2 regions of the Methylophilus sp. 'Pure River' genome follow, and region 1 is predicted to be linked to the other one. Evidence: riboswitches for the same ligand, from Rfam matches in the RefSeq annotation. Region 1 holds a riboswitch; the other holds the start of a gene.
What was found. Region 1 has a riboswitch for cobalamin ahead of nrdA (class 1a ribonucleoside-diphosphate reductase subunit alpha). Riboswitches for the same ligand answer to the same signal wherever they lie in the genome.

Region 1 (13,431 bases):
GGTAACTATGATGATGGCCTGGTACAGTGGTATAGCGAGCACACCAATCTGTCAGCAAACATGATGGTGAATGGGCGGTTTGATACCGGGAGTATCAAGCATGCGCTGGTGGCGGGGACGGATATGCAAACGGTGCATCGCAGTGGTGCGCCGGACGGTTTTGTCTCCTTGGGAACGGGCAATTTGTACGGTGGCCGCAGTGATGCAAGCAATCCACATTCCGACATCAGCAAAGATGTCAGTACCATTTTCAGGACCCGCAATGTTGGTGTGTTTGTGAGCGACACGATTGAATGGACGCCGCAATGGAGCACCATTATTGGCCTGCGTCATAGTAGCTACCGCAAAACCCAGCCCGGCGGTGAGACTTTTGACAAAAGCAAGGTGACACCAACCTATGCTCTGCTCTGGAAACCGCAAGAGGCACTGACTGCCTATGTAAGCTATGTCGAGGCGTTAGAAGAGGGCAACACGGCGCCCCTGGGAACCAATAATAAAGACCAATCCTTTGGGCCGCTGGAAAGCAGGCAATATGAACTTGGCCTCAAGCAGCAAGGCAGCTTCTGGTCTGCCGAAGCCGCGCTGTTCCGCATGCAACGTGGCCTGGCTTACACGAATAGTAGCGATTATTACGTACAGCAAACGAAAGGCCTGGTCCTGAGTGGACTGGACCTGGCGGGCCGTGTTGAACTCGGCAGCCAGTGGGCCTTGCGCGGTAGCATGGTACTCATGCACAGTGAAAACAACAGTGATGATGTTGATGTCAATGGCAAGGATGCGCCTAACGCCCCCAAATTTACTGCTACCTTATTTACTGATTATCAAATGCTGGCTGTGCCTGGCGTGACCTTATCAGCAGGGATGCGTTATGTGGGTGACCGTTACCTGGAAGCAAGAAATATTCACCGCATGGATAGTTATACTTTATTTGATCTGGGTGCGCGCTATCAGGCCAAACTGAATGACCATCGCGTGACCATGCGTGCGGCTATTCAGAACCTGACCAATGAGAAATATTGGCAAACCCACGGCGACTGGAATTTCCTGACGCAGGGCGAGCCGCGTATTTTCAAGGTGAGTGCACAGGTAGATTTTTAAGCGTGACAGCTAGGGGATCAGCTGACTGTTGTTTTCCTCAGACATACTCGTTTTGGAGCCTGGCATCCTTGATGCCAGGTTTTTTTGTTTAAGCTACCAGCGGCGGCTCAGCATAAAGTGCAACACAATCGCCTCATTACGGATTTCAGACTCACCAAATAATCGGCTGTTGTATTTAACACTGACAGGTAGCATCCATTCGACGCCGCTTGTCATCAGCCAGTGCTGGTCGACCTTGCGTGCGGCACCGAAGGTGAGGTGATGCTCTAGGGTGCCTGCCAATAAAGGACTGGAGTTCTGGCGCGGGATCGGGTTTTTGCCGTAATTGTGGCCCGCATAAAGCGTGGTACGGTCATCCCAGTTGTACGCAACGCCTGTCGCGACTACCCATTGGTCTTTCCAGTCGGCTGCCATTGAGCTGCCATATATAGATTGCGCTGAAGCATTGTTTGGTTTGGTGGCGCGCAGGGTCACGTCATTGATCGCATCGCTCCAGTTAAGCCAGTTGAGTTTGAATGAAAGCAACCAGTCATCTGTTGGCTTGAACGCCATCCCGACAGCGACTTCACGCGGCAGGGCGAAGCCTTTGATTGAAGCATCGGCATACTTCACCTTGCCCAACCCGAAATCTGTGAAGTCAGCTGTCAGTGTGCCGCCGGTCATCGGCAATTCGGTTTTCTCGGTATAGGAGGCCGCCAGCGTCAGTGCAGGGGTCACACGATATTGCATGCCCAGCTTGAAGCCTGTACGCACTGCGGAGGCGCCCTCTAATTTGTAACCTGCAAAGGGCACCGCACTCACTGAAGTATTCGCAAAAAAGTCCTGTTCTATGCTCGCATAAACAATATTCAGGCTGGCGCCCAGAGAGAGCTTGTCAGTTACCTCGCAACCGATACCGGGGATGATCTTGGCGATCCCAAACAGCGAGGACAAATCATCGCGATTGCCAAACGGCGTACGCAGGTTGTCGAACACGCCACCGGCGCCGCCTTGTGCGAACAAGCCTATGCCAGCCGTACAAGGGGTATTTTCCAGGGGCCGCGCATAGCCACCACCACCAAGCAAGGTGTAGCGGTTGGACGCATGTTCTTCGTTGCGGGGGTCTTTGTGTACCAGGTCGGTGGTGCGTAGCACTGAGCCAAACATATCCAGCAATGGCGCTTTGATCTGCGTCAGCCCGGCCGGGTTGGTATTGAGTGCGCTGGTGTCACGCGCGACCGCCACGTCAGCACCGCCCATCAGGGTTGATTCAGCACCAAAGCCAATGAGGTTGATGCCGTTGGTGGCATACGCGGGGCTGGCAGCCACCAACATGAGGACGGTGAGTCTGCATCTTGTAGATAGACGGAGAAAAGTCATGACGGATTTGGTTTTTATTCGTTATGCCTAGTGTCGCATAATTCGTTACCACTGTGTCCTAATGATTACGACGTAAAAATAGCTTTTTTATCACGATAGGAGACGGCATATCACTCACTGAAGTTGTGCAGTATGGTTGTAAAAATATTCTTGAATAAAAACAATCAGTTGCTCACTGTCAAGGTAAATAAATCAATATATTGTGTTTTTGATAATTGAAAAGCCATAGATATTGTTTTATAGTCGCATCCATACGGTATGCAGAAGACAGTCTTCTTCTGTATTTAAAAGGGAATCTGGTGCGTGAAGACGGCGCAGTCCTCATCAAGCCAGAGCTGCCCCCGCAACTGTGATCAGCGAGTTATTTGCTGTTAACAACGCCACTGATAATTTCGGGAAGGCAAAGCAAATAATGGTGACCTGAAAGCCAGGAGACCTACCGTAAGTTTTTTCTTGTTAACGTTTGAGGCGGGGTGTCCTCGGCAGATGCAGTGAGCCAAGTTTTGTGCTGATTGCTCTTCTGGCCTTTAAGCGGGTGCATTTTCTGCGGTCCTGGGTTTTCCCGGGGCGGGATGCGCGTTGCGAAAAGCCTGTGCCATGCCACCTTCGCTGCCATGATTGGGAGCCATTAATGTCACAATACGAATCCATGCAGGCCACAAAACGGGATGGTCGCAAGGAACCGATTAATCTCGACAAAATTCACCGCGTGATCGACTGGGCCGCACAGGGCCTGAATAATGTGTCGGTATCGCAGGTAGAGTTGCGCTCCCATATCCAGTTTTACGATGGCATTCGTACGGACGACATTCATGAAACCATCATCAAGTCGGCCGCTGACCTGATTTCTGAAGAAACGCCTGACTACCAGTACCTGGCTGCGCGTTTATCCATTTTTCACCTGCGCAAAATTGCTTATGGCCAGTTTGAGCCGCCACATTTGTTTGACCACGTGACGACCCTGACCGAACTGGGCAAGTATGACCCGCATCTGCTGCGCGATTACAGCCGTGAAGAGTTTGATGCGTTAAATAGCCATCTGGACCACTGGCGCGACATGAATTTCTCTTACGCCGCTGTGAAGCAACTTGAGGGTAAATACCTGGTGCAGAACCGCGTTACCAAGAAAATCTACGAGAGCCCGCAGTTCCTGTACATTCTGGTGGCCATGAGCCTGTTTGCCAATTACAAAGGGCAGACAAGACTGGATCTGATCAAGCGCTTCTATGATGCGGTGTCTACTTTCAAAATCTCGTTGCCTACACCTATCATGTCTGGTGTGCGTACGCCTACACGCCAATTTAGCTCCTGCGTGCTGATTGAGTGTGATGACAGCCTGGATAGCATCAACGCCACATCAAGCGCCATTGTGAAATACGTGTCACAGCGTGCCGGTATCGGCGTCAACGCGGGCCGCATCCGCGCCCTGGGCAGTGAAATCCGTGGTGGTGAAGCACAGCACACTGGCTGCCTGCCATTCTACAAATTGTTCCAGTCTGCGGTGAAGTCTTGCTCACAGGGCGGCGTGCGCGGTGGTGCAGCCACCTTGTTCTACCCGCTGTGGCATTTGGAAGTTGAGTCACTGCTGGTGCTCAAAAACAACCGCGGCGTGGAAGAGAACCGTGTACGCCACCTCGATTACGGCGTGCAGATCAACCGCCTGATGTACCAGCGCCTGATCAAAGGCCAGAACATCACCTTGTTCTCTCCACATGATGTACCAGGCTTGTACGATTCCTTCTTTGCCGACCAAGACGAATTCGAGCGCCTCTATGCGCAATACGAAGCCGATGACAGCATCCGCAAGCGTAGCTTGCCAGCCGTAGACCTGTTCTCGCTGGTGATGCAAGAACGCGCAGGCACAGGCCGTATCTACATTCAGAACGTAGACCACTGCAATACACACAGCCCGTTTGACCCGGCCGTTGCTCCAGTGCGCCAGTCCAACCTGTGTATGGAAATTGCACTGCCGACCCATCCATTGAACGACATCAATGATGAAGAGGGCGAAATTGCCTTGTGCACCTTGTCAGCGTTTAACCTGGGTGCATTGGAGTCACTGGATGAACTCGAAGGCCTGGCTGATTTGGTGGTGCGTGCGCTGGATGCCTTGCTGGAATACCAGGATTACCCGGTCAAAGCTGCTCTCAATGCCACCAACAAGCGCCGTTCATTGGGCGTGGGCGTGATCAACTACGCTTACTACCTGGCCAAAAATGGCACTAACTACACCAGCGACGCAGCGTTGGGCCTGACCCACCGCACGTTTGAGGCGATTCAGTATTACCTGCTCAAGGCTTCGGTACAGTTGTCACGCGAATTTGGTCCATGCGGTGCATTTAACGAAACCACGTATGCCAAAGGTATTTTGCCGATTGATACCTATAAAAAAGACCTTGATGCCGTCTGCAGCGAGCCATTGTTGCTGGACTGGGAAAGCCTGCGTGCCGACATCCAGAAAGATGGCCTGCGTAACTCTACGCTGACAGCATTGATGCCATCCGAGACGTCCAGCCAGATTGCCAACGCCACCAATGGTATCGAACCGCCGCGCGGCCTGGTGTCTGTCAAACAGTCCAAAGATGGCATCTTGCGCCAGGTGGTACCAGAGATTGACCGCTTGCGTGACCAGTACCAGTTGCTGTGGAAAATGCCTAGCAATGAGGGTTACCTCAAGCTGGTGGGCATTATGCAAAAGTTTGTTGACCAGTCTATTTCTGCCAACACCAACTATGACCCCACCCGTTTTGAAGGCGGCCGTGTGCCTATGAAGCAGTTGCTCAAAGACTTGTTGCAAGTGTACAAACTGGGCATCAAAACTTTGTATTACCACAACACCCGTGATGGTGCGACAGAAGGCGGCACTGAGGCGGAAGATGATGGGTGTGCCAGCGGCGCCTGCAAGATTTAAATAAGCGCTGACTCAGTGGCTGCGCGGGCAAATTGCAACGTTGTGCGGTGCTCGAAATCTCATGTACTCCATGTACATTCCGGTTTCTGTGCTCCGGACGCCTTGCACTTTATCCCGCTCACTCACTGATCAAACGCTTATTGCAGTGGGGTAATGAGTAGATTTTAAAAACAGTTTGAGAATAAAACTTAAACATTAGGAACACGGCTATGGCCTACAGCATCTTTACCAAAATCGACAACGAACAGTTAAAAGAACCCATGTTCTTCGGTCAGCCCGTCAACGTGGCACGTTATGACCAGCAAAAATATCCGGTCTTCGAGAAGCTGATCGAGAAACAACTGTCATTCTTCTGGCGCCCGGAAGAGGTCGATGTGTCACAAGACCGTGCTGACTACCAGGGTCTGCCTGAGCATGAAAAGCATATTTTCATCAGCAACCTCAAATACCAGACGCTGTTGGATTCCATCCAGGGCCGCAGCCCTAACGTGGCATTGTTGCCATTGGTGTCACTGCCCGAGCTGGAAACCTGGATTGAAACCTGGGCGTTTTCCGAGACGATTCACTCGCGCTCTTACACCCACATCATCCGCAACATCGTCAATGATCCTTCTATCATTTTTGACGACATCGTGCGCAATGACAACATCACCGCGCGTGCCTCGGATATCGCCCATTATTACGACGAACTGATCCATCAGACCATGTTGTATTCGCAACTGGGCGAGGGCGATCACGTCATCAATGGCGAAACTATCTCGGTCAACAAGCGCGAACTTAAAAAGCTGCTGTATCGCTGCCTGATGAACGTGAATATCCTCGAAGCGATTCGCTTTTACGTCAGCTTTGCCTGCTCATTTGCCTTTGCCGAGCGCAAGGTAATGGAAGGCAACGCTAAAATCATTCGTCTCATTGCGCGTGACGAAGCACTGCACCTCACTGGCACCCAGCACATCCTCAATATCATGCGCTCCGGGCAAGATGACCCAGAGTTCGCCGAGATCGCTGCCGAGCTGCACAACGAGTGCTTTGAAATGTTTAGAACCGCCGCCGAGCAGGAAAAGCAATGGGCAGAATACCTGTTTAAAGATGGCTCCATGATTGGTTTAAATAAGGACATCCTGAGCCAGTATGTCGAATACATCACCAACAGCCGCATGGCCTCCGTTGGTTTGCCGCCTGCATTCCCCGGTGCCAAAAACAACCCGATTCCATGGATCAACACCTGGCTGGCCTCAGACACCGTGCAAGTTGCGCCGCAAGAGGTGGAATTAAGCTCATACCTGATTGGTCAAATTGATTCTGAAGTGTCAGCAGACGACCTCAATGGTTTTGAACTGTAATAATAAATGGCTGCGCGGGTAAATTGCTGCGTTGTGCGGTGCTCGAAATCCTCATGTACTACATGTACATCCGGTTTCTGCGCTCCGTGCGCCTTGCACTTTATCCCGCTCGCTCATTTATCTTTTTATAATTTATGATTAGCGTACGCAGCCAGCACAGCCGCTTTAGCCTGCTCCCGCAAGAAACCCTGCTCGAAGGCCTTGAACGTACCGGCCACGAAGTAGAGTTTCAATGCCGGAGCGGTTATTGTGGTGCCTGCCGCGTACGCATGCTGGACGGCGAAGTCGATTACGTAGAGTTGCCCCTCGCCTTTATTGCCGCCGACGAAATTTTGCCATGCTGCTGCGTGCCAAAATCAGATTTATGGCTAGATTGCGAACTCAGGTTTGACCTGCAAACCGCGCAGATGCAAGACGACATGTTTCCGGCACAACAATCCCTGTTCGACGAAGCTTTGCCTTTGGCAGATACGCCAGTGAAAAAACTGCTGCGCAGAAGAGTCAGCAAGCCCAATATTCAGGCCAGCAACCTTTCATTGTTTTAGTTATTAAGTTTAGGCAATAAAAAAGGCGCTTGGTTACAAGCGCCTTTTTTCAAAGTATTTAACTCACGCAGCATTCGGCCGCAGCCACTGCATTTTCAGGTTCGGTGCACGCGCACTCAAATCCGCGACCAGGCTGCAACTCAAGATTTCGCAGCGCCAATACATCTGCCTGATCTTGGCATCGGCCTCACTACGCGACTTGCCAAAAATCTGCAGATTTTCAACCAACACACCATTGGCACTGCGTATGGTGTACAAATATTTTCCAGACATATCCATCATTTTCAATGTCACCCCGATGTTTGTTTGACGCAAAAGCATCATATTTATTGTGATATATCGGTAACATATCAAAGTTTTTTAGGGGTGTATACCCTTTAAAGGCGATGTTTTTATAGTTAATTCAATAATTTAAGCGGTTTTTTGCATAAAACACGTCTGATTTCAGCGGTAACTTGACTTTGAGTATTGGAGTTAAGTTGCAATTTGTGCATACGTTTTGGTAAATTTCACGCAGTTAATCAGTGCATGCTGGTTGCATGAAACTAAAGCGTTACGTGGAAAGCATAAGCGATCAGTATGGTAAAAATGGATGGAAAATTAAAAGATCAAAGCTTGTCTGCTTGGATAAAGCAGCATCCTGGTACTACCTATTTGATAGTGATCTTGGTCATCATTCTTCTTAATCATCTGAGCAAAGCCAATGCGATAAAAAACTTAGAGATTGACACACCACCCGCATTTGAAGATTTCAAGGTAAGCAGCGGTACGATGATATTGCAGCCATTTGAAAGGTATAGCGGCAAGGGAGGTTTTGTAACGGATGGTTATTATTTGAAACTCAAGTTGGACGACCAATCGCACTTAATGCTTAAGTGCTATCTGATTCATTTCCGTGAAGCACCTTGTTATCGTGAAAGCGTAAATAAAGAACCAAGTTTTAAATCAGACCTGGCATTTCAAAAGGTGACAATAAGATGGTTGCCACTGAATGATCGGGATAAGTTTGATGGCATTGTTTATCAGATTGAAAAAGATAATGTTCCATTAATCAATTTTGATAGTTTTGTAGAACGTTATAAAACAGATTACGAAAGAGTAACGGGCAATAAAGCGAGCGGTCTTAAATAATAGGTTTTGCATCAAACTAATTTTGCTCTGCCTCCAATTATCTTAAGTTACCCCTAACCTATTGATTTGTAGGAAACAACGTTTAAATTCATAAATCTAACAGTTTCGCATACGAACTTTTACATTGTTTTAATATGATTTGAAATGGTGATTTATGGACGTCAATATAAATTCCATGATAATTTTCTTAAAAAATATCAATCTAAGGGGGGCTAATTATGAAAAGAAAATATCTTTTGCCATTGGCAGTATTAGCAAGCGCTTTAACAGCAAATCAATCAAATGCTAAGTCGATTGATAATGCTCCAGTTGATGAGCAAGCGAAAACTAATTCGCTTGAAATTGAGACAGGCGAATTTAATAAATTCGACTTTAGCGATAAAACTGCATTACAGTTTGTTCTTCAACCAAATAGTGATGGCATTTTCTATGCCGCTCATCGCTCTCATTCCTCACATAGTTCGCATTCATCTCATCGTTCACATTCATCTGGCTACTAAGTGAGTACAAAAACTTATACGCTCAAATTTGATGAGCGTGTTTATTCTGTTGAAACAATACAGAAGGCAGCGTATCGCTTTATTAATAAACTCACGGTGGATTTTGAGTTAAATGATCGAGCGATACTTTGTCATATCAGTCTGGATGGGGAGCACTCTGATACTTACTGCCAAAAATTAGAAGCAGATTTTAAGAAAGAAATTCTCGATCAGCATCTTCGCCAGTTGATTTCAAAAGAAACCGAGACTGTAAGAAATCTAATATTGAGCGCCACTTTCTTGAATACGGATCTGCAAGAAATTGAGTAAGTTCAAAAGTTTCGATAGTTATTCTACAAAAGACTCATCTTATGAGTTACTCCCTTTTAAATTTGATAGATTTGATGATAAAAACTACATCATCACTAACTTTGTTGGAGAGTATCTGCTCATTGAGCATGGTGATTTAGAAAGATTAGTGCATCGAAAACTCGATATTACCAATCGCTTATATCCTAAGTTAAGGTCCAAGCACTTTATACGACTACCAAACGAAAAGTCTCCAATAGAGTTATTGGCACTTAAATTAAGAACGAAATTATCCAGACTTTCTCAATTTACTAATTTACACATCTTTGTTGTCACACTTCGTTGCGATCACAGTTGTCCGTATTGCCAGGTTTCTAGACAGTCTGAGGATAAGTCATCGTTTGATATGACTGTAGAAATGGCTGATAAGTCTCTGGACTTTGTATTCAAATCACCATCACAAGCTATCAAAATTGAATTTCAGGGTGGAGAGCCTTTACTAAATTTTGAGCTCATCAAATATATTGTTGAGGTAGCAAAAAATAGAAACAAAGTTGCAAACAGGGATCTGGCATTCGTAATCGCAACCACATTATCTTTGGTGACTGATGAGGTTTTAGATTTCTGTAAATTACATAAAATCCAGATATCAACTTCTCTGGACGGCCCTGAGCTTTTACACAATTCAAACAGACCAAGACCAAACAAAGATAGCTATCAAAGATTTATTGCTGGATTAGAACAGGCAAGAAGCCGACTTGGTTATGATCAGGTCTCTGCTTTGATGACAACTACAGAGTTGAGCCTAGACAAAGTTAGAGACATTATCGACGAATATTTAAAGCTTGGTTTCAAAGGTATTTTTTTAAGGCCCTTATCACCGTATGGTTTTGCTATAAAAACAAAAAAATTTATGGCATATAACACTGAGCGATGGTTACAGTTTTATAAAGCTGGTCTTGATTACATCATTGAATTGAATCGAAATGGCGTTGAGTTCTCAGAGTATTATTCCAGTTTAATTTTGAAGAAAATCCTTACAGCCCAAGAGTCTGGATATGTTGATTTAATGAATCCAGCTGGAATTGGAATTGCAGCAATCGTGTTTAATTACGATGGTAAAGTTTATGCTTCAGATGAAAGCAGAATGCTTGCTGAAATGGGAGATAAGACTTTTGAATTAGGTAATATATTATCTGACTCTTACGAAGATATAATTCTTTCAGACAAGCTGCTTGATGCGATCGAAGAGTCCTTTACGCTGAGTGCTCCAATGTGTTCTGAATGTGCATTTGAGCCATACTGTGGTTCCGAGCCAGTTTATCATCATGCGATACATAAGGATTTTTTAGGACGGAAGCCTGAATCAGAGTTTTGTAAAAAGAACATGAGTATTTTTAAACACTTAATTAATCTCATGGAAAAAGACCCTGATACCAAAAAACTATTCCTCAGATGGGCTAACCGATGATTAAACTCGGAGGTAAAGTAATTCAAGTTCATGAGATTACTTCTGAAAAAGTAAAGTTATTTGCGTTAAGTTCTAACCCAAACTTACCGCAGGTTTTAAGAGTCGATAAGGCATTCATTGCAAGGTCCAAGAATGCCCCTAAGGGATTTTCTCATTACATTACATTTGAGTCGCTAGCCGATAATATTGAGTTTTCTCAGGGTGAGAATTTTACTGTTTTGCCAGATGAGTTTAGTTACTTGAACGATGAAGATATTGTTCGAATCACCCCAAATAAAGAACACATACGGGTTCTATACCGCAAAAGGGCGACTAATAATACGATTATGATTACAGAGCAATGTAATCATTATTGTTTAATGTGTTCACAACCTCCTAAAAGTCACGATGATTCCTACTTATTAACTGAAGCTTTTAATCTCATTAAATTAATACCCAAGAACACCGAGGAAATCGGTTTCTCTGGCGGTGAGCCCACGTTATTTGGAGAGAGATTTTTAGAATTACTAGAGTTTACTAAGAGCCATCTACCTCAAACTAGTATTCATATTCTTTCCAATGGTCGCTCTTTTAAAAACATAGGTTTTGCTAAAAGATATGCCGATATCAATCATTTTGACATGATGGTAGGTATCCCAATTTATTCATCAAACCCCTCAACACACGACTATATAGTTCAAAGTTCAGGTGCTTTAGATGAAACATTGGCTGGCGTGTTAAATCTCAAAAGATTGAATCAAAAAGTCGAAATTAGAGTTGTTATTCACAAGCAATCAATTGAAGGTTTATCAGACCTATGTGAATTCATCGGGCGAAATTTATTGTTTGTTGATCATGTGGCGCTAATGGGGTTGGAAATGATGGGATTTACACGCGCTAATTTGGATAGTCTTTGGATAGATCCTTTTGAATATAAAGACATTTTAAGTGATGCAGTAAATATTCTAAGTAGTTATGGATTAACAACCTCTGTCTACAACCACCAGCTTTGCACTGTAAATGAAGATGTTTTACCTTTTTACAAAAAATCTATTTCAGACTGGAAAAATGAATTCGCACCTGAATGTGATGGCTGCACTAAATTACATGATTGCGGTGGGTTCTTTTCGTCGAGTTTACAGCATCGTTACAGCGACCATATCAAGGCTCTATGAGGCGCTTTCGCACCCAGCTCAACAAACATGCTTTTTCCAAAGCTAAAGATATTTTAGAGGTTATAAAATATGTGGTTGAGATACTAGCAATAGTAATTGCAGGGGTTTGGGCTTATTCAAAATACGTAAAAATTGAGAAGCCTTTAGAGGTTAGAAGTGCTTCAACTGGTTACTTGAATTGGACTCTGTTACCCACCAAAAATATTTGTTTGGCAAATCTCGGAGTGACGATTAAAAATATAGGGACATCTCCATTTGAGATTAAGAAAGTAGTAGTTGAATCATGGTTGATTAATGATGCCATTTTAAAAAGCGTAGATAAGCACTTTTTACCCTTCAATGATCCCAAAAAGAAATTATTAGTTAGAAAAGAGTTCCTAAATTTAGGATCTACGAGCTTGATAGGAACATATGGGGTTGATGAGGAAAACTCAACTGACTTCAGTTTTACTGTTAAAAATAAACCCAATGCTGTTGTTTATCTTCTGGCATCGGTAACAGGGCCTTATATAAATATAAAAGAAGGCCGTTGGGGTTTTGTTTGTGATACCGGACGAAATTAGTTCAGAGCGTATAATGTTTGCATCTGTTGATTATTAATTCTCTCAGAAGTCTAAGTAATTTTAGCTAACCAAATGGTGTTTTTAGTTCTAAAGCTGAACGCCACTTAATACATCTCTCATGAAGTCCGCATTACCTTCATCAACCCTACACCCAAGTAATGTGCATAGTACCGGCTATGACTTCTCAGTCTTGGTGCAATCACATTCAATACTAGCTCAATACGTCCGCCCAAACGCGTATGGCGATGATTCGATAGACTTTGCCAACCCGCAAGCAGTGAAGGCATTGAATCAGGCTTTGCTCAAGCAGTATTACGGCGTGGCGGTGTGGGATATTCCAAAGAATTACTTATGTCCGCCTATCCCTGGGCGGGCGGATTATGTGCATTATCTGGCGGATTTATTGGCGGAGAGCATTCCTGATTTAAATCATGAGCAAGTGCGCTTGTTGGATATTGGTACGGGTGCGAATCTGGTTTATCCGCTAATTGCATCTCATGCTTATGGCTGGCAATGTGTGGGCGCGGATATTGATGCAAAGGCTTTGCGTAATGCGCAAAAGATTATTGGCGCCAATGGTTTGCAGCAACAGATTAGTGTGCGTCATCAGCCTAACCCTGGTTCGATTTTTAAAGGCGTGATGTTGCCGGGCGAGCAATTCACCGTCACTTTATGTAATCCACCTTTTCATGCTTCAGCGGAAGAAGCGTTGGCGGGTACACAGCGCAAATGGCGCGGGTTGGGTAAAAAGCCTCCACAGGCATTGAATTTTGGTGGGCAGTCTAATGAATTATTCTGTGAGGGCGGTGAGGCGGCGTTTTTAACTACCATGATTAACGAGAGTCGATTGTTTGCCAAGCAGTGTGTGTGGTTTACCACGCTGGTTTCTAAAGCCAGCAATTTGCCGTTGGTGTATCGCGAACTGAAAAAGGTGCAGGCGGTGACGGTGAAAACGGTGGAGATGGCGCAAGGGCAGAAGCAGAGCCGTTTTGTGGCGTGGACGTTTCAGGCGGCTTCAACGCTTAAAAAAACCTGACGCGCCGTTAATTGGATTGCTGATATAAGTGA
Region 2 (3,764 bases), on a different contig from region 1:
ATGTTGCAGGGCCTGCATTCTGGATAAGGTCGCGGATATGGTTTTCAAATACGGTCAGCTTGGCCTGGATAGCCGAGGTTTGATAACGTAGGCTGGCTTCAACGTTATCCGATTTTTCCGGTTTCAGGGCCGGGTCGCCAAAGCTTGGAAAGTACAATTGGTTAAAGGTAGGCGCCCTAAAGGCTGATCCATATTGAGCGGTGATTTGCCATTCGGGTGAGATGGCGTAGCCATAACCTGCGCCGCCGGTGACGTAGTTGCCATATTGGGTGTTGTGATCTTCACGTGCTGAGAGTTGAATGCTGTGCGCTTCGTGATTGCCAACGAAGCCAAGCATGAAGCCGTCATCGTTACGCGTCTTGTCTATGCTGGGGTTGCCATTGGAAAATGTCAGGACATCTTGCTCCAGCCTATCGTAGGCAAAGGTCAATGTGCCGAACGGTAGCGTGTAATCATGTTGCCAGGTAATCTGGGTTTGTTCTGAGTCGAATTTACTGCGGCTGCTCGCGCTGTTTAAGCTGAATGAGCGCTCACGCCCGATGCCATATTTCAATGTGCTCGTCCAATGCTCGGTCAGCCGGTTTTTCAGTGTCGCACCATAGGCTTGCTGGTTGGTGGTGGAGTAATTACGGTAGGCATTATCAAACTGGTTTTGGCCATCAGATTCCATAAAGCGCAAACCGAGGCTATGGCCTTCTGCAAGCTCTAGGTCTGCATAAGCCGTGCCGCTCAGATTGTTATAACCATCACGGTCACGGTCAATCGTTTGCGGGGGACGTTTTTTTGCAGAAATGCCTCTCGTGTCATAACTGCTCATTTGAGCACCAAATTGTAGTGCCTGATAGCGACTGTCGAATCCTGCACTGCCGGTGTATGTGTCGTAACTGCCAGCACCTACACTACCGTAAAAGAGAGTCTGGTCGGTTTTTGCTCGTCGAGTAAAAATCTGGATAACGCCGCCAATAGCATCAGCGCCATAAAGGCTGGAAGCAGGGCCACGTAGAATTTCAATTCTGTCTATCAAGGATAATGGCAGGTTTTCGAAGGCAGTGGTTCCCAGTGTCGCGGAGTTGACTCTCAGTCCATCGATAAGCACAATCAGTTGTTCCGCATTGGTGCCACGTATAAATACACTGCTGGCCGTTCCCATGCCGCCATTGGTGGAAATCTGCAAGCCGGGCTGTAATCTGAGTAGGTCCGGCAGCGAGCTGCCTTTCACTCTTTCAATCTCGTCACGCGTGATCACTGTGATGTCACCAGTCGCCGTCTTGGTTGAAACTGGTATTCTTGCTGCGGTCACGCTCACTTCGTCCAATGACAGTGAGGCGAGATTGGAGGTGTTTTCAGAAAAAACCTCTTGAGCCAAGGACATGGCTGGGTAAAGGGCGATGAGTCCCAAAATGATTTTTTTATTCATATTTGTTTCCGATAATGCATACGACCCCGCATGCAGAACATAAAGTGGAAACCTGGGATGTGTATTGACGACTAAAAGGCAAGCAGGCACTTCAATTAAATCGAAGTGCCATTTTTTTAGAGTCACCGTCACCCCGCGGTATTTCCATGCGATTTGGTTGCGAGGCCGGTCTCCGGGCTTGCAAGTTTTGATCTATCGCCTTCCCGAGTTTGAACTCAGTGGCATGTGGATAGACCCGCACTTGCTTACCGTTGCGGGGGCAGCACAGGAATTGCGAATATTAGGTCCGCGCACCTGTTTCCCAGTTTCACCTTGCCTGTAGAAATACAGCAAAGGCACCTGACAACTGGTTGCTATTTTAGTCTAAAGCCTGCTTTTTTGCCAGCAAGCCTACTTTCGACAGCAATGCTCAAATTATCAATTTACTTTGAAAAAACGCGCTTAGCTATTGACCACACTCATTTTTTTAAAAGATAATGGGCTGATGGATGCCGATTTAAAAAGTCTTGAAGAGCGTGTGACGAAGCTGATTGCTTTGTGCGGCCAGCTGCGTGACGAAAATGTGGAGTTGCGTCAGGAGGTCACACGGCTGCATCAGGAGTCGCAATCACTCAAAGTCAATATGACGCAAGCCAGTGTACAACTGGAGCGTTTGTTGTCGGCGTTGCCTGAGGAAGGTCGTTAGTCATGGCAAGTAATCCGATTGATATCGAAATTATGGGCCGCGCGCTCAGCGTGACTTGTACTGACGAAGAGCGTGACAGTTTGTTGCAGGCGGTTGGCTATCTTGATGGTAAAATGCGCGAAATTCGTGATGCTGGCAAGATGGTGAGTGTGGAGCGGATTGCGATTATGGCGGCACTCAATATTACGCATGAGTTGCTGAATACGCGTAGCGGCGGTGTGGATGTGGGCGATGTGAAAAAACGCATTTCAACCATGCAGCAGCAGATTGATGATGTATTATCCGGCCAGCATAAACTGTTGTAATCCGCTTCAATTCACAAAATTTTCATCGTCATTTTTACTAATTGGCGTATCATAAAAACGGTGTGCTAAGGCGTTGCCTGAGTCTAAAATTCCTTGAACTAGTCTTTGTTATAGGTTTCGGCTCATCAGGTGCTGTGCGATCGCACTAAGTTGGGTGGTCTTTTAAGGCTCCCTTGGCGTGTGAACCTAATGTACCTTAGGCTGTTACCACCTGAACTTTTTGGTTCAGGATCTCGGCTCAGGTAACCCCTTAGCGCATTGTTTTCCCTTCTCTTTCTGTGGTTCCTCGCCACGTCATTACGTTTCAACTAGCTGTCGTTGTAAAGTTTCTATTGCAATCTTTAATGGATTGATTAAAAATCCAGTTGGTTACATAGATTAACAATTAACACTCAGGGAGTACGGCATGCGTAAGCTATTTTTCTGGTTTTTTGCATTTGCATTGTTTTCTCAGCAAGCGTTTGCTTATAGCGGTATCACTGCGATAGGCGATAGTTTTTTCGACGGTGGTGATCAAGAGACTGCGGTGGTCAGTTATTATAAGTTATTTGGTAGCGGACAGACGGGTGCGCCTTACAGCAACTATCGTTTTACCAATGGTCCAACAGCCGTTGAATATCTTGCGACCGAGTTAGGTTTAAATTCACCCGCTAGTTTTCAAAATTTTGCAGTTGGCGGCGCAACCACTGCGGATATGCTGACGTTTATGACGAGCTACCTGAATACCGTGCCGTCGATTGATGCTGGACATTTATATGTGCTGGATGGCGGCGGAAACGGTATTGAGACATTCTCAGCACAAGACTCTGCACAAAATATGATTGATATGGTGGCGTTATTGCATAGCAAGGGCGCCACTGACTTTTTGGTGTTAGGTTTACCGGCGCTGGTTGATGCGCCACGTTTTAGTGCTGCTGCGCCAGGCGTGGTCCAGTTTTTAGAGGATTACACGCGAGACTATAACGACTACCTGGTTGCGGGGTTAGCAGGGTTGGGGTTGCCAACGACTGCGAACCTGACTTACTTTGATACCAAAACCGAATTGGAAAACGGCATAGCCTTGGCCGTGAGCAATGGATTCACCAATTTAACAGATGCTTGTTATGACGGTGCAACGGTTTGTGCTGATCCAGATAAGTATCTTTTCTGGGATGATTTGCATATGACGACCAAAGTGCATGAATATCTTGGCCAGCGTCTGTTTGCTGCGATTTCACCTGTACCAGAGCCTACACATGCAGGGTTGCTCTTCGCTGGCCTGCTGTTGGTCTTTGCGCGACGCAGTCTGCGTCCGGCCATATAACTGGTTCGCTGCAACAGCGAGTTTGGCTGATCTGCTTATCGCAATGCGTGATAC

Region 2: it holds a riboswitch for cobalamin, as region 1 does, so the genes downstream of both, ACIDE9_RS12385 (TonB-dependent receptor domain-containing protein) here and nrdA (class 1a ribonucleoside-diphosphate reductase subunit alpha) in region 1, are expected to answer to the same signal.

Annotation. Positions count from the first base shown of each region.
Region 1 is NZ_JBKOUE010000003.1:119,894-133,324, reverse strand. Features, by position in the region: gene ACIDE9_RS04435 (TonB-dependent siderophore receptor) at 1-1,098, shown strand, start outside; gene ACIDE9_RS04430 (OmpP1/FadL family transporter) at 1,192-2,457, opposite strand; cobalamin riboswitch at 2,695-2,916, shown strand; gene nrdA (class 1a ribonucleoside-diphosphate reductase subunit alpha) at 3,089-5,368, shown strand; gene nrdB (class Ia ribonucleoside-diphosphate reductase subunit beta) at 5,578-6,711, shown strand; gene yfaE (class I ribonucleotide reductase maintenance protein YfaE) at 6,846-7,256, shown strand; gene ACIDE9_RS04410 (hypothetical protein) at 7,320-7,529, opposite strand; gene ACIDE9_RS04405 (hypothetical protein) at 7,836-8,387, shown strand; gene hxsA2 (His-Xaa-Ser repeat protein HxsA2) at 8,606-8,887, shown strand; gene hxsD (His-Xaa-Ser system protein HxsD) at 8,888-9,196, shown strand; gene hxsB (His-Xaa-Ser system radical SAM maturase HxsB) at 9,189-10,646, shown strand; gene hxsC (His-Xaa-Ser system radical SAM maturase HxsC) at 10,643-11,800, shown strand; gene ACIDE9_RS04380 (hypothetical protein) at 11,797-12,363, shown strand; gene rlmF (23S rRNA (adenine(1618)-N(6))-methyltransferase RlmF) at 12,482-13,399, shown strand; gene nadD (nicotinate-nucleotide adenylyltransferase) at 13,407-13,431, opposite strand, start outside.
Region 2 is NZ_JBKOUE010000010.1:53,801-57,564, forward strand. Features, by position in the region: gene ACIDE9_RS12385 (TonB-dependent receptor domain-containing protein) at 1-1,417, opposite strand, end outside; cobalamin riboswitch at 1,563-1,775, opposite strand; gene ACIDE9_RS12390 (hypothetical protein) at 1,866-2,102, shown strand; gene ACIDE9_RS12395 (cell division protein ZapA) at 2,105-2,407, shown strand; gene ACIDE9_RS12400 (SGNH/GDSL hydrolase family protein) at 2,814-3,710, shown strand; gene ACIDE9_RS12405 (DUF2237 family protein) at 3,746-3,764, opposite strand, start outside.